Regions from separate parts of the Mucilaginibacter sp. CAU 1740 genome, predicted to be linked through region 2. Evidence: riboswitches for the same ligand, from Rfam matches in the RefSeq annotation. Region 2 holds a riboswitch; the other holds the start of a gene.
What was found. Region 2 has a riboswitch for thiamine pyrophosphate ahead of AAFN85_RS14540 (TonB-dependent receptor). Riboswitches for the same ligand answer to the same signal wherever they lie in the genome.
Positions count from the first base shown of each region.

Region 1: it holds a riboswitch for thiamine pyrophosphate, as region 2 does, so the genes downstream of both, AAFN85_RS01835 (class I SAM-dependent methyltransferase) here and AAFN85_RS14540 (TonB-dependent receptor) in region 2, are expected to answer to the same signal.

Region 1 covers NZ_JBDOQS010000001.1:395,796-402,942, reverse strand. The annotation lists gene AAFN85_RS01845 (thiamine phosphate synthase) at 1-5, opposite strand, end outside; gene AAFN85_RS01840 (AIR synthase family protein) at 2-1,054, opposite strand; gene AAFN85_RS01835 (class I SAM-dependent methyltransferase) at 1,063-1,776, opposite strand; TPP riboswitch at 1,875-1,976, opposite strand; gene AAFN85_RS01830 (hypothetical protein) at 2,075-3,100, shown strand; gene AAFN85_RS01825 (nuclear transport factor 2 family protein) at 3,093-3,509, opposite strand; tRNA gene AAFN85_RS01820 (tRNA-Met) at 3,729-3,801, shown strand; gene AAFN85_RS01815 (HAMP domain-containing sensor histidine kinase) at 3,855-5,183, opposite strand; gene AAFN85_RS01810 (VOC family protein) at 5,453-5,866, shown strand; gene AAFN85_RS01805 (NAD(P)/FAD-dependent oxidoreductase) at 5,934-7,109, opposite strand.
Region 2 covers NZ_JBDOQS010000006.1:77,145-84,291, forward strand. The annotation lists gene AAFN85_RS14525 (hypothetical protein) at 1-385, opposite strand, end outside; gene AAFN85_RS14530 (sigma-70 family RNA polymerase sigma factor) at 375-881, opposite strand; gene pnuC (nicotinamide riboside transporter PnuC) at 1,404-2,039, opposite strand; gene AAFN85_RS14540 (TonB-dependent receptor) at 2,092-4,542, opposite strand; TPP riboswitch at 4,604-4,727, opposite strand; gene aspS (aspartate--tRNA ligase) at 5,133-6,878, shown strand; gene AAFN85_RS14550 (FKBP-type peptidyl-prolyl cis-trans isomerase) at 6,945-7,147, shown strand, end outside.

The DNA of each region.
Region 1 (7,147 bases), on a different contig from region 2:
ATCATTTCCATCCGTTTTTGTAAGCATTAAAAAAAGCATCCCAATAAGGGTCTTTACTAAAGTAGGGCATCGGTTTTTCCTCGCCATTTTCGATGAGTGCATAGCCTTTTTGTTTTTCGGTAAAATGGCCGATGATGGTTGCTGGTATGTTGTTTTCATTTAAACGTTGCAGCACGTTCTGGCCCCATTCTTCTTTTACAGCGATGACCATAGCCCCCGCGCCGATGCAATACCGGGGGTCGATACTGAACAGCCCGCAGATCTGGCTTTGCACATCGCCAATTGGCAGCAGATCGTTATTAACAACAACGCCATTACCCGATGCAATAGCCATTTCATAAACAGCACCCAGAACGCCGCCTTCGGTAACATCGTGCATGGCGGTAACTTTGTTAAAACGCTTGCCAATGCCTGCCGCTGTAAGGCCGTCTTTTAATGATGAGGTTTGATAAAACAACTCGCAGCCCTGGTGATAAACCTCCTCGCCCAACTTGTTTTTAACAGTCTGCGGGAAGCTCATGGCTAATATGGCCGCTGATGACATGGCACATTGCTTTGTTACAATGATCACATCTCCGGGTTGCGCGTTTTTGCTTAACAAGATCTCATCAACCGGTGCGGTGAGCAGCATCGTACCTCCGCCAGCAATGGTTGAATTTTGACCTTCAATGCTGCCGGTATGCCCACCGGTAATAGCCACGCCTATTTGATCGCTATAGCGATGGATATGATCCCAATAAGTAGTAAAATCCTGCTGACTTAAACCAGGAGGCAGGTTCAACACCATTTGCGCGTATTGCGGCGCGAAGCCTGTGGTAGCCATATCATTGGCCATTAAATGCACCGATAGCCATGCCGATTCCTGCAAACCCAATGATGGAATGAGCGACAGCGGATCGCTGGTAAGGGCCAGCCCTAAGCCATTTGGCAGGTTTATCACCGATACATCAACGCCAAAAGCCGGGCCACTTAAAACCTCATCACGCTGGCGCCCTCGCCGGGGCAGGATGATGTGCTCAAAACCCTCGCCCGTTATTTTTCCTGATAGTGACATCGGCTGTATTAATCCAAAAATTTAACATACAGTCCGAAGAAATCACCTGCGGGTACACTCCATTGCTGTACCGGGAACCACTCGGGCAAACCGGTGCAGGTCCACTCCAGGCTATATTGGCGACCTTTTAACGCTTCGTGAATTTTTTTGGTGAGCATGGCCGGGGTGTAAAACGTGGCTGTAACGTAAAACGGATTTTTGCCAAACATTTGCTGCACCCGACGGCGCAATACTTTGGGCGAGTTCCTGTTCATCATCCCGAAGGCGATGCCGTGTTTACCAACCCTCGCCGCCTCGCGGATCACCTGTACCGGGTCGCGGTAATATTCGAACGTGGTGATAAAGGCAACGGCATCAAAAGTGTGATCTTTAAAAGGCATAAAATGCGAATCGGCGTTTACCAGGTCGCCTTTAAACAGATGTACGGCCTGGCCAAGCATAAAGGGCGATAGGTCGCCGCCCGTGGCGTCGATGCCTATTTCGTGCCACCAGCGGGTAAAGCGGGTAGTGCCGCAACCAAATTCAAGCAGTTCTTTAACGCGGGGATCGGTGCCGAGCAGCTGGGACATTACCTTTTTTTGCCATACTTCGGCGCGTTTGTAGCGGCCCTCGTACCATTGCTCATAAGTATCGGTGTGTTCGCGGTTAAAAAACCACTCTTTGCGGCCCTGCCAGTTAGTAAGGCTTTGGGTTACGAGGCCAAAATTGTTTTCTGGTTCCATTTGTTTAGTTCATTAAATAAAAAAGCCTTGTTTCTGCACAGGCGTACCGGTACAGAAACAAGGCCATATATCAATAAACGGCAAACGCCATAAACCAACTAATTAAGCCAGTGCATCCCTACGCCGGTATTATCCGTGTCAGGTTGTGCGGGTATTATCTCAGCCTTAACCCTGCGGTTAAAGCACCCCGTGCTATATAAAACGAAGGTAGTTTATTTAATGGAAAAACGGTAGCAGAAAATCATTTCACGGCGCGATATACCTATATTTGATCACGTTCCATCTAATCCAAACTACCATGACCTTATCTGTTTCAGTCGTCCATAAAAACATCTGGTTTACCATCGGCATAGCTTTCACCATTTTAATTACAGGGCTTATTTTGATCCACAATGTAACACCGGCCAAAACCGATATTGTGGCGACCGGCTTTTTGATGGACCTGGTAATTACCTTTCCCGTAGCCTATTACCTGTTAATAATCCGCCCGCTTAAACAAAAAACATGGCGAATAATGCTGGTTATTACCTGCTGTTGCGGCGTGGCCTATTTGATATTGCCTGCTCATCAGCGTAGCTACATTATTCAGCTAAGAAAATTCACTGCGGGGTTAGAATTGGGGATGCTTATTTATTGCATCAGTAAAATAAGGCATATCAAAAAAGAATACAGGAAACTACAGGCCGAATTTCCGGATGTGGCTTTCAACCTGCACAAAAGCATGGCAGCCATAATGGGCGATGGTGTAGCCGTGAAGATCATGGCTTCGGAAGTAACTATTTTACGTTTCGGGCTGCTTTGCTTTAAAAAAGAGCGAGCGGCATTGCCGGACTATAAACGCTTTAGTGTTCATAAAGAATCGGGGTATGCTGCTTTGTTTGGGGTGATATTGGCCGTATGTGTTATCGAGATGGTAGCTTTCCATTTGTTTTTAATGCAGTACAGCCATATAGCGGCCAACATAGTAACTATACTAAGTATTTACGGAACCATTTTTATAACCGGCGATTTTTCAGCGCTGGTAAAAAGTCCGGTTTTGATGATGGAGAACAGGGCTTTACTCCGTACCGGTTTACGCTGGCGCGCGCTTGTTGAATTAGATAATATCACTACGGCCGAAAAAGTAAAAGATAGCTTTGAACCAGCAGAAGGGTGTTTTAAAGGAGGCATTATGAAAAACAGCTACAACGCGCTGCTTACATTTAACACCCCGGTAACCATAGAGCGTTTATACAGAAAACCAATCAGCACCAGCCAGATCCTGATGTCTGTTGATGATGCCGACCAGTTTTTATCTGAAATAACGGATAGCAAAATCATTTAGCTAAATGCTCCAATCCATCCGGGAACATGGCTTTAGCCACCAAAGCCATATCCAACGCTTCGCGGATGAGCTTGATCTTTCCGTTTTCGGCAACAACACGGCCCATATAAGTTTGCGGGTAAGGCCTGCCGGTTGAGTTAGCTATCGCATCTACATCATATTCGCCAAAGGCTTGTTCGGGCGTATCAATATGGATGCGGATGTTTTGAAAATGGAAATTGCCAAATGTTTTAGGCAGATTTTTAAGAAAGTTGTAGATCACCTCTCTTCCTTTCCACTGCCATGGCAAACCCAAACTTGCCAGGTAAGGAAGTTCAAATACGGCATCGTCGGCAAAAAGTTCAATAGCTATATCCGGGTTGTTAACGTTTTCGAGGTAACCCAATAATAATTGTTTTGCGGTTTTCATTTTGTTGTGCTTTTGTGGCCCTGTACGTTCATCGTTCAGAACATTACAAAGGTGCAGCACAGCAAAAACCTACACATTGATGTTTGGTAAGAAACAAATTGATATTTATCAATAAAATTAATACCCTATCCAATAGCATGTTAAGCGAATGTTAATGAGATAAAACCATTTTTACACTCCGCTGTCATAACTTATTGTACATTTGCAGCATCAAAACAGTGCGGGATGGAGCAGTTGGTAGCTCGTCGGGCTCATAACCCGAAGGTCGTAGGTTCGAGTCCTGCTCCCGCTACAAAGTAAAAAGCCTCAAGTCGAAAGATTTGAGGCTTTTTTGTTTTGCCGAAATTACAATTTCCCCATTGGCACAAACACAAAAAAGCTGGTACCCTGCCCAGGAATGCTTTCAAAACTGATCCTTCCGTTTTGGCGCTCAATAAACTCTTTACACAGGGTTAGCCCAAGGCCAACACCTTTTTCATTATTCGTTCCAAAATCGGGTATGGCGTTAATTGAAAATACGCTTTGTTGTTTATCGTTGGCTATCCCTTTGCCGTTATCGCTAATGGTTATTTTACATTCGTTCCCAACCGGCTGTGCATTTACTTTAATTGCGCCGCCTGTTGGAGTAAATTTAACAGCGTTGCTAATAAGGTTACGCACTACTATTTGCAACATATTTGTGTCGGCGGTTACTACTACGCCTTCTGCGATATTGCATATAAGCGATATGCCTTTTCTTTCGGCTTGCATGGCACCCATATCGAGCGTTGATTTTAATGCAGCAAGCAAATTTATCGGTAAAAGATCAACAGTTGGCCCTTCCATTTGCGATTTTGACCACAACAATAAATTGGTGAGCATATCCATAGCGCCATCGGTGGCGGTAAGTAGTTCATGTTCGATCACCGTACGCTGGGCCTGCTCCAAATCATTACCATTTAATAATTGCAGGTAGCTCTGTATGTTAAGTAAAGGTGTCCGCATATCATGCGATATGATAGACATTAGTTTATTCTTTTCAGCGTCGCTTATTTCAAGTTGTTCTTTTTGTTGTAATATTTGCTGGTTCTTCGCCTCAATGGCTACGGCTTTTTCCTCGGCGGTTACTCGTTCTTTATCGTAGTTTTTGCGCAGATATTTTATAACGATATAAATGGTAACTACCGGTAGAGGGAATGCCGTAACCCTATCGATAAGTTCACCTTTTCCGGCAGCAAAGGGGTGTTTAACCAGCCCCGGATTATAGTAGGCAACGAGGTGTAAAATGAGGAAAAGTATGATATAAGCAATTAGCCAATACAGGTGTTGCCGATAAGGGGAAATGGCAAAAATTAGCAGCAGATAAGCCGGCCATATGATATCGGTAGAGCCATTAATACCAGAATTGGCGAAATAGTTAACCGAAAAAACAACAATCCCAGTTATGCCGAATAAAAAACTGCTGTGCTGCTTGTTATTAAAACGCGAGTTGTAGTACTGGTAGCCGAAAAACAGGCCCAACAACAGGGCAGATAAGGAGCCAACATATAAGCCACTAAAAAAGTTATAGGGAGCATAAAAAGCAGCAAGTATAATTAAACCCGCCGTTATGGAGTGAAATATCCTGCTTTCTAAAGCAAAGTCAGAACGACCACCTATTAGCCTAAGCCAAACCGCATTCATTTTTTTAACCATCGTCTAATAGTGCAGGCTAAAATAATAATTTAATTTTTAAATAATCCGCGCAGGTATTACGCTGATATATTGCTTTGGTTGCGCTTGTCGGGTTAAATTATTTGACATTTACAATCGGCCAGTTTAAAAACAGGAAATTAATTGATGTGAAATCAGTTGACCGTAACTCATTTATCAAGTCGCGATTGGCCCCTTAACTTGTCGTTTTTGCACATTAGCGCGTAAGTGTTGTTCCTGTACCTTTGAATAAATCAAATCAGAAAACAATTATGGCAACTCAAATCTTTTTAAACCTACCGGTTAAAGACCTTAACAGATCGATAGAGTTTTTTACCAAACTCGGCTATACTTTCAACCCTAAATTTACCGACGAGAAAGCAACCTGCATGATCATCAGCGATACCATTTACGTAATGCTGCTTACCGAAACTTTTTTCCAAACGTTTACCAAGAAACAAATTGTAGATGCCCACAACTTTGTTGAATGTTCTATCTGTATCTCGGCCGATAGCAAAGATGCCGTTAATGAAATGGTAAACAAAGCCGAAGCAGCGGGCGCTACCATCCCTAACCCGGCTACCGATTACGGCTTTATGTACCAACACAGTTTTGGCGACCTTGACGGTCACCATTGGGAGTTTGTATGGATGGATCCGAATGGTGTACCTGAACACGTGGGGTAGATTATTGACAGTACCTTATTCTCCAATAAATAAAAAGCCCCATGTTGCAACATGAGGCTTTTTTTATTTAGCCTTTCTGGCTAAACTGTTCTATAAGCTTTCTGATCGATTCATCCGTAGGAGAGGAAAAATCCGTGATACCTTCGAGCGCTTCTTCCAGTAAAATAGCCCCCCTTGCACGCATTTTTTCTTCGTACGCGGCTATGGCATCCTGCAAGTAGTCAAAATCACCGGAGGTAATGCACTCGCTCAAATCCAAAGCATCCAGCATGGCGGTATTAACGCCTTCGCCCGATGGCGGCATTAAATGGGCAGCATCGCCAATAAGGGTAATATTGGGCTTCGCGTCCCAATATTGATCGTGCGGGAAATAATTTAATGGCCTTGGCGTAAATTGTTTGCAGGCCTTAAAAAGTTCAAGAAACACAGGTGCCCATCCTTCGTAAAATTGAACCAGGTAAGCATATACCTCCTCGCTGTTATTAAAATCGATCCCGCTGGTTTCGATCCAGTTTTCGGGATATAATGATGATGCGTAAAACGTTAGGCCGCCGTCGCCCCGGGGTTGCGCGGCAATGGTTTTTCCGGTGCCCATGGCAATTAAATTGGCATTGCCAAGCAACTGGTAAAACTCGGGGCAATCATTTTCCGGCTGATCGATCTCGCCCTGAATAATACTCGCGCCCGAATAAAGCGCTTTAATATCGGTTACGTACGGGCGAATTTTTGAGCGATAGCCATCCGCGCCAATAACCAGATCGGCCGTGGCGGTAGTGCCGTTTTTAAATTGAAGTAGCCATGCGCTATCCAACTCTTCCATACTTGCCAATTGGCTGTCCCAAACAACAGTTCCGGGTAGTAGCGCATCCAGCAAAATATTTCTTAGCGCGCCACGATCAATTTCCGGTCTGAAATGTTCGTCACCAAAGCTGGCATCACCTGCTTCATTGCGTTCATCAAAAAGGATTTTTCCGGTCTCGTTAACCATCCGGAATTTATCGGCCCCCGGCATGTAATTGGCTTTAAAGGCGTCCAGCAATCCGGCGGCCTCAATAACTTTCAGGCCAGAATCAAAATGCAGATCGACTATAGCTCCCTGTACACGGGCTTCTTTGCTAAAATCCCGCTCATAAACTTTTACATCAGCACCTTTTATTTGTAACAGCCTGGCTAACGTTAACCCGCCGGGACCTCCGCCTACAATGGCTATTTTTTTATTTTCTATCAGATTTCCTGCTCCCATTTCGTATCTATTTAAATTGATACAAAGGAACGTTTCAT
Region 2 (7,147 bases):
CGCAAAAGTTATAGGTTTTGTAGATCTCGGAATTGAGTTCCAGCTCGTAGGTTATTTTGCGGATGCTTTCGCGGATGTTAAAATCGTACCTCGCTATCGATCTGTAAAAAGCATAAAAGCGGATGTAATAATAAGTATTAAGCGTAAATATGGTAAAAAAGAGGATCACCGCTATATTAAAAAAGAACGATGATTGTTGGTGGGCTATCAGATACCATAGCAAAACCGGGTAAGCGAGGATACTGGCAATAAATTCGGACTTCATGTTTTTCCGCACTTTATCAATCACCGAATTGGTTTTACCTAAGACTTGAGTGTTATCGGGAAGGTGCATGCCTTGCGGCTCATCGCTGTTCCAGGCATCTTTTAAATCGTCAATGTTCATAACTTAATGTATTTACAATTTCTTTCAATTTTGTTTTAACACGGTTAAGCCTCACACGCACATTTACAGGCGAAATACCCAGGTTGGCAGCGATATCGTCATACGGCTGGTTTTCCATGTAGAGGAAAATTAACGCCTTTTCAACTTTGTTGAGCTGCTGTACCGCCCGGTAAAACAGGGCCAGTTGCTCTTCTTTTTCATTGGCATTGCCAGGTTCATCGGGATGTTCAAAGCCTTCGGGCATCTGCTCACTGTCGGGCCTGCGTTTTTGTTTTTTGAAAAACACAATGGCCGTATTTAACGCCACGCGGTACATCCACGAGCTGAATTTACTTTCGCCCTTAAACGAACCGAAGCCCCGCCAAAGCTGAAGTATCATTTCCTGCAGCAGGTCATCGCGGTCTGCCGGATTGTCCATATAAATGCGGCAGATCTTGAACAGGATCCCTTTGTTCTGGTTGATCAGCTGCATGAAATGGCTCTCGTTGGTATTCACCTTAATTGTGTTATTGGTTGCTTAACATACAATAGGTATCAGTTATGAAAATATGTTACAAATTATTTGAGCTGAAAGCGAAAAGCCGAAGGCTTAAAGCTTTTCTGCATCGCTTCGGTTGTTGGTAATGCTGACAGTATTTTGTCAGTGTTCAATTTTTGAAAAATGGGTGTTCATTGTTTTGATCTCCCATATTGCAATCTATTGATTATCAATACACACCTGTTCAAAATGATCTAAATTAAATTTTGATGGTTTTGTAAAATGTTGATTATTAGTAGTGTTCATTTTTCAAAAAATGCAGGGTGTTTACACTTTTAAAAATTGAACACCTGATAGTAAAAACATCGCTTAATTGAAAGGAGGCACCTACGGAGCCAGGACCCCGATACGTTTTACTGCTACAAACATGGTACTCCTACGGAGTTTTGCATATTATAAAATTCTAAACTCCGTAGGAGTACCATGTTTATAGAAAATGTTAAACAGGCTTTTGGATCCGTAGGTGCCTCCTGATTGTTGTTACGTTTCTCTAACTACTAACCTCTCTCGCTCAACCTGTTTCTTCCACTCAAAATACCCCCATATCGCCACAATGAAAAGGAAAACAGTCAGCATAGCAAACAGAGGCAGCTTTTTGTAAAACATCAACGGTACGTTGAAAAAGTTAGAAATATTCAGAAAGATCCAGTTCTCCATTTTGCGGCGGGCCAGCAGCCACATACCTGCCCAGGCGGTTGATGATACCAAAGCATCCCAGCCCGGAACATTTGATGGGGTGAAATATTTAGCAGGCAGGTTTTTGATGAGGAAGTAAAATACCACCCAACCTACAATACTTATGGTTAAACTGATGATCCACTCATTTTTGGTAGAGTAGCTGATTTTTACCGGAGGCTCATTACGTTTTTTTATCCAATAGATCCAGCCGTAAAAGCTCATTACAATGTAGTAGCCGTTCAGTACCGATTCGGCATACAGATGAACTTCCATCAGCAGGAATATGGATATTGCGGTACCCAGTATTCCTGCCGGGTACAGCAATATATTATTAACGCGGGCCAACAGTACTTCGGTAACACCCAGTGCAACGGCAAGCCATTGTACCCAGGTAGTTTCCTTTATTTGTTCTAAGAACAGGTCGAGCCAGTGTTGCATATCAAAATTTAAATTCGTGAAATTCGATCCAATTCGTAAAAATTAGTGCTCATTAAAATCCTAAACTTAACGAGGCCATAAAGTTGCGTGGTGCCTGCGGGAAGTAGTAGTTATAGTTAACAATGCTTCCACCTTCAATATCCGGATAGGTAGCGCCATTGCTTTCATACTTCTCGCTGAAGATATTATTAACCTGCAAGCCAACAGTTATGTTTTTAACCGAACGAACGCTGAAGCTATACCTCAACCTTACATCGTTTACAAAAAAGCTGTTCAGCATGCGGTTAGCAGCATAAGGGTTAGCGGCGCTTTCGGGAGTAACGTTAAAGCCTGCAGGGTTACGGTTCATGGTGTTATCCAGGTATTGCTTACTAACATATTTGCTCAGGAAAGCGATCTCGCCGCCTTTGATAGGGCTATAGCTGATGGTACTTGAGCCTGTTAGTGATGGTGAATAAGCAATATCGGTTTTAGCTAACACCTCTTCAACTCGTTTTTCGTCACCGTTCTTGAAAAATTGGTGATAGTCCTTAATCTTGTTGGTGCTCCAGGTAGCGGTTAATCCCCAGTTTAGCTGACTGGTGATCTTTACCTTTCCGCTAAACTCCAAACCTGCGCGGTAGCTATCCTTAACGTTGGTGCGCACGGCGCTGCCAACATCATTCAACGCGCCGGTTAATACCAGCTGGTTTTTATACAGCATATAAAAGGCGTTCAACTCTCCGCTGAAAACAGATGAGTTAAAGCGATAGCCCGCTTCAAAATCTTTTAGATTTTCGGCCTTAGGGCGGTTTTGCGGCGGCGACTGCACATAGTCGTCGCGATTAGGCTCATGGTTGCCTACCGCGAACGAAGCATACACATTGCTATGATCGTTAAATTGATAGGTAACACCGGCTTTGGGATTGAAGAAATTTAACTGTGCCTTTTGCTGCGCATCTTGCAGATATTGGTCGATACCATAAAACGTATAATTAATATGGCGGTACTGCATATCGGCATAAAGCAAAAATTTATCTAAGTGCCACTCCGCACGGGCAAAAATGTTAAAATCCTTCTTTTTAGCATCATTATTATAATACTCATAGTTAGGGCCTACGCCAATACTGTTTTCGCTGTAAATGATGTTGCCATAGTGCCCGCCCCTGTATTCGTTGTATGCACCGCCTAAATTAAAATTCAGTTTATTGGTTGGCTGATATTTTAAGGCATAAGTAACGCCATAAAAATTGTTGTTAAGCCATTGGCGACGTACGATGTTAGAGGTTGATAGGGTATCTTTGCCATAAATAACCGGACTTAAGCCATAATTGCTTACGCTGTCACTTTTAACGTATTCTTCATAATAACCTTCGCCATGGGTGTAATGTAAGGCTCCGCTAAAGGATAGTTTATCTGAAAACTTTTTGTCGTATAGTAATTGATAGTGGTTTTGCAGGTAATCATCAACCTGGTCTTTGTAATAGGCGTTGTTGCCCATATCGCCCAGTTCGTTATAGGTGCGGTTATCCGGGCGGGTGTCATCGCCAATTACATAATCGGCAACGCCATTCCAGGCCTGGTAGGTACGTTCGTGCCCCGAAAATATGTTTACTCTTAAAGTACTGTTATCGCCATAATAAGCGCCGCTCACAAAAAATGATTTCAGGCGTGATGATGCACGGGCGATATACCCATCAGAACGGATCCTCGACAAACGGCCATCTAAACTAAACCTGCCGCCAAGCAAACCTGTACCTGCACTTACAGTATTTTTTAATGAACCATATGAGCCTGCCGAGTTATCCAATTGCGTATAAGCCGTATCCCTGCGCGTAGCGGTTTGCACGTTGATACTACCGCCAAAGGCACCAGCGCCATTGGTTGAAGTACCCACACCTCGCTGAATTTGAAGGTTATTGATAGATGATGCAAAATCGGGCAGATCGACAAAGAACGCGCCCTGACTTTCGGCATCATTTAGCGGGATACCGTTAACCGTAACGTTGATCCTCGACGCGTCAGATCCGCGGATGCGGATCCCTGTATAGCCAATACCTGTACCACCATCAGAGCTGATCACAACCGATGGTGTTTGGTTTAGCAAATAAGGCAGGTCCTGGCCGAAGTTGTTTTTCTCCAGGTCTTTTTTGCTGAGGTTGGTAAAGGCTGTTGGTGAGTTTTTACCTGCACGGGTGGCGGTGATGGTAACCTCATCGGTAGTTAAAGCGCCGGGGCTTAAGGTAAAGTTGAGTGTTTGATCGGCACCTAAAGCAGTGGTTTTGGTTAAAGATTGATAACCGATGTAACTAACCCTTAGCGTATAGTTACCGTTTTTTAAATTGCTGAAAATGTACTTACCGGCAGCATCGGTAACCGTGTTTTGTTGCGGATTTAAAATAGTGATGGTAGCGCCGGGCAGTGCTTCGCCGGCTTGGTTGGTAACCTTTCCCGAAATGGAAAGTTGGGCCGATGCCATAACAGGCAACAGCAGGGCCATTACGGCCACAAATAAATTTTTCAAAATGCGTTAAAACAAAATTGAGTTAAACCATCTGTACGCCAGGGTAAAGCGACAGTACACTTAACTTATTTACCTTTATCCCTACGCCGGCATTATCCGGATCAGGTGCAACCACCCGGTTCTTTTTAGCGAACCTGGTGATATGGGTATGATCTCAGCCTGTCTTTCAGTTTGGTAAAACAACCTGCAGTTTGTTTTGCAACCAAAGCAAGGCACCCCTTGAGAATTGTATTGAGGGCAAATATAGGTTTTGATTTGGGATTTATAAGAAATAATGCTGTTTTTGATTAATTTGCTATTAAAACACGTATAAGATTGTTATGCTCGCAAAGTCGCTAAGACGCAAAGCTTGTCTTTCTTTTTTGGTGCATTCGCGTCTTAAACCTCTTCACCCAACCACAAAAAAACTTAGCACTTCAGAATCTTTGCACGAAATAGTCCAATTGAAATATTTCTAATCCATCAATGAAAAAAGCGCTTTTTACGCTCTCTATTGGCTTTTAAATTAACATGTTACTAAATTCGAAATCGAAAATCCGAAATCCGAAATCAAAAACTTACTTTAGCAAACTTTTTTATAAAACATTGTTATGCTTAGAACTCATACCTGCGGCGAATTAAATATCAGCCATTTAGGCCAAACCGTTACTTTATGCGGTTGGGTACAAAAATCGCGCGATTTGGGCGGTACTACATTTATCGACGTGCGCGACCGTTATGGTTTAACCCAATTGATATTTAACACCGATACTGATGCCCAGCTGCGCGAAAAAAGCCGCGAGCTTGGTCGTGAGTTTGTGATCAAGGTAACCGGTAATGTAATTGAGCGTACCAGTAAAAACACTAAGATCCCTACCGGCGAGATTGAGATTGTTGTTACCGAGATAGATGTATTGAACGCGGCTAAATTGCCTCCGTTCCTGATCGAGGATGAAACCGATGGTGGCGAAGAACTTCGTGCCAAATACCGTTACCTCGACCTACGTCGTAACCCTATCCGCAGCAACCTGGTTCTTCGCCACAAAATGGCGCAGGAGGTGCGTAAATATTTAGATGCCCTGAACTTTATCGAGGTTGAAACCCCGGTACTGATCAAATCAACTCCCGAAGGCGCGCGCGACTTTGTGGTGCCAAGCCGCATGAACGCGGGCGAGTTTTACGCCCTGCCGCAATCGCCCCAAACATTTAAACAATTACTGATGGTGAGCGGTTTCGACCGTTACTTCCAGATCGTTAAATGTTTTAGGGATGAGGACTTACGTGCTGACCGTCAGCCGGAGTTTACCCAGATTGACTGCGAGCTATCATTTGTTGAGCAGGAAGATATTCTGAACATTTTTGAAGGCCTTACCCGCCACCTGTTCAAAACCGTAAAAGGTATTGACCTGGGTGAGTTGCCGCGCATGCTGTACGCTGATGCGGCGCGTTTATACGGATCAGACAAACCTGATCTGCGTTTCGGGATGGAGTTTGTTGAACTGAATGACATTGTTAAAGGTAAAGGTTTCAGCATTTTTGATGATGCCGAATTGGTAGTTGGTATCAATGCAAAAGGCTGCGCAAGCTATACCCGCAAGCAAATTGATGAGCTTGTCGTGTGGTTAAAACGCCCGCAAATTGATGTAACCGGCATGATCTACTGCCGTTACAACGAGGATGGTACGCTGAAATCATCGGTAGATAAATTTTATAATGAAGATGAACTAACCAACTGGGCAGCTGCATTCAACGCCGAAAAAGGCGATTTGATGCTGATTTTGGCTGGTGGTACAGATAAAGTACGTAAACAACTGAACGAGCTGCGCCTGGAAATGGGTAACCGTTTAGGCCTGCGCGATAAAGATACTTTCGCTCCACTTTGGGTGGTTGACTTCCCATTATTAGAGTGGGATGAAGAAAGCAGCCGTTACCATGCCATGCACCATCCATTCACTTCTCCAAAACCTGAAGATATTGCCCTGTTAGATACCGAACCGGGAGCTGTACGCGCCAATGCTTATGATTTGGTGATCAACGGTACCGAAATTGGTGGTGGTTCAATCCGGATCCATGACCGTGCTTTGCAGGCGTTGATGTTCAAGCACCTTGGTTTCTCGCCAGAGGAAGCACAAAAACAATTTGGCTTCCTGATGGATGCATTCGAGTATGGCGCACCTCCACATGGTGGTATCGCTTTCGGTTTCGATCGTTTGGCATCAATCTTTGCCGGTCTGGATTCTATCCGTGATGTGATCGCTTTCCCTAAAAACAATTCGGGCCGCGATGTGATGATCGATTCACCGTCAACCATTGCCGAAGCACAGATGACCGAGTTGAAAATTAAAACAACGGTTTAAATTTAAACCATAAAATAAACTGAGCCCTCTTTATTTTTAAAGGGGGCTTTTATTTGGATACCCATCATGAAAAAGTATCTTTTATTATTAGCTATGGCTGTTATCGCTTTAACGGCATGCAACAATGCCGCTAAGCTAAACCATGAAAAGCAAGCCGGAATTGACGATTCATTGATCCGCGTTTACCTTAAGGCCAATCCGCGGATTAAAGCACAAAAACATCCATCGGGTATTTATTACCAAATTTTATCTGAAGGCAAAGGTGGGCA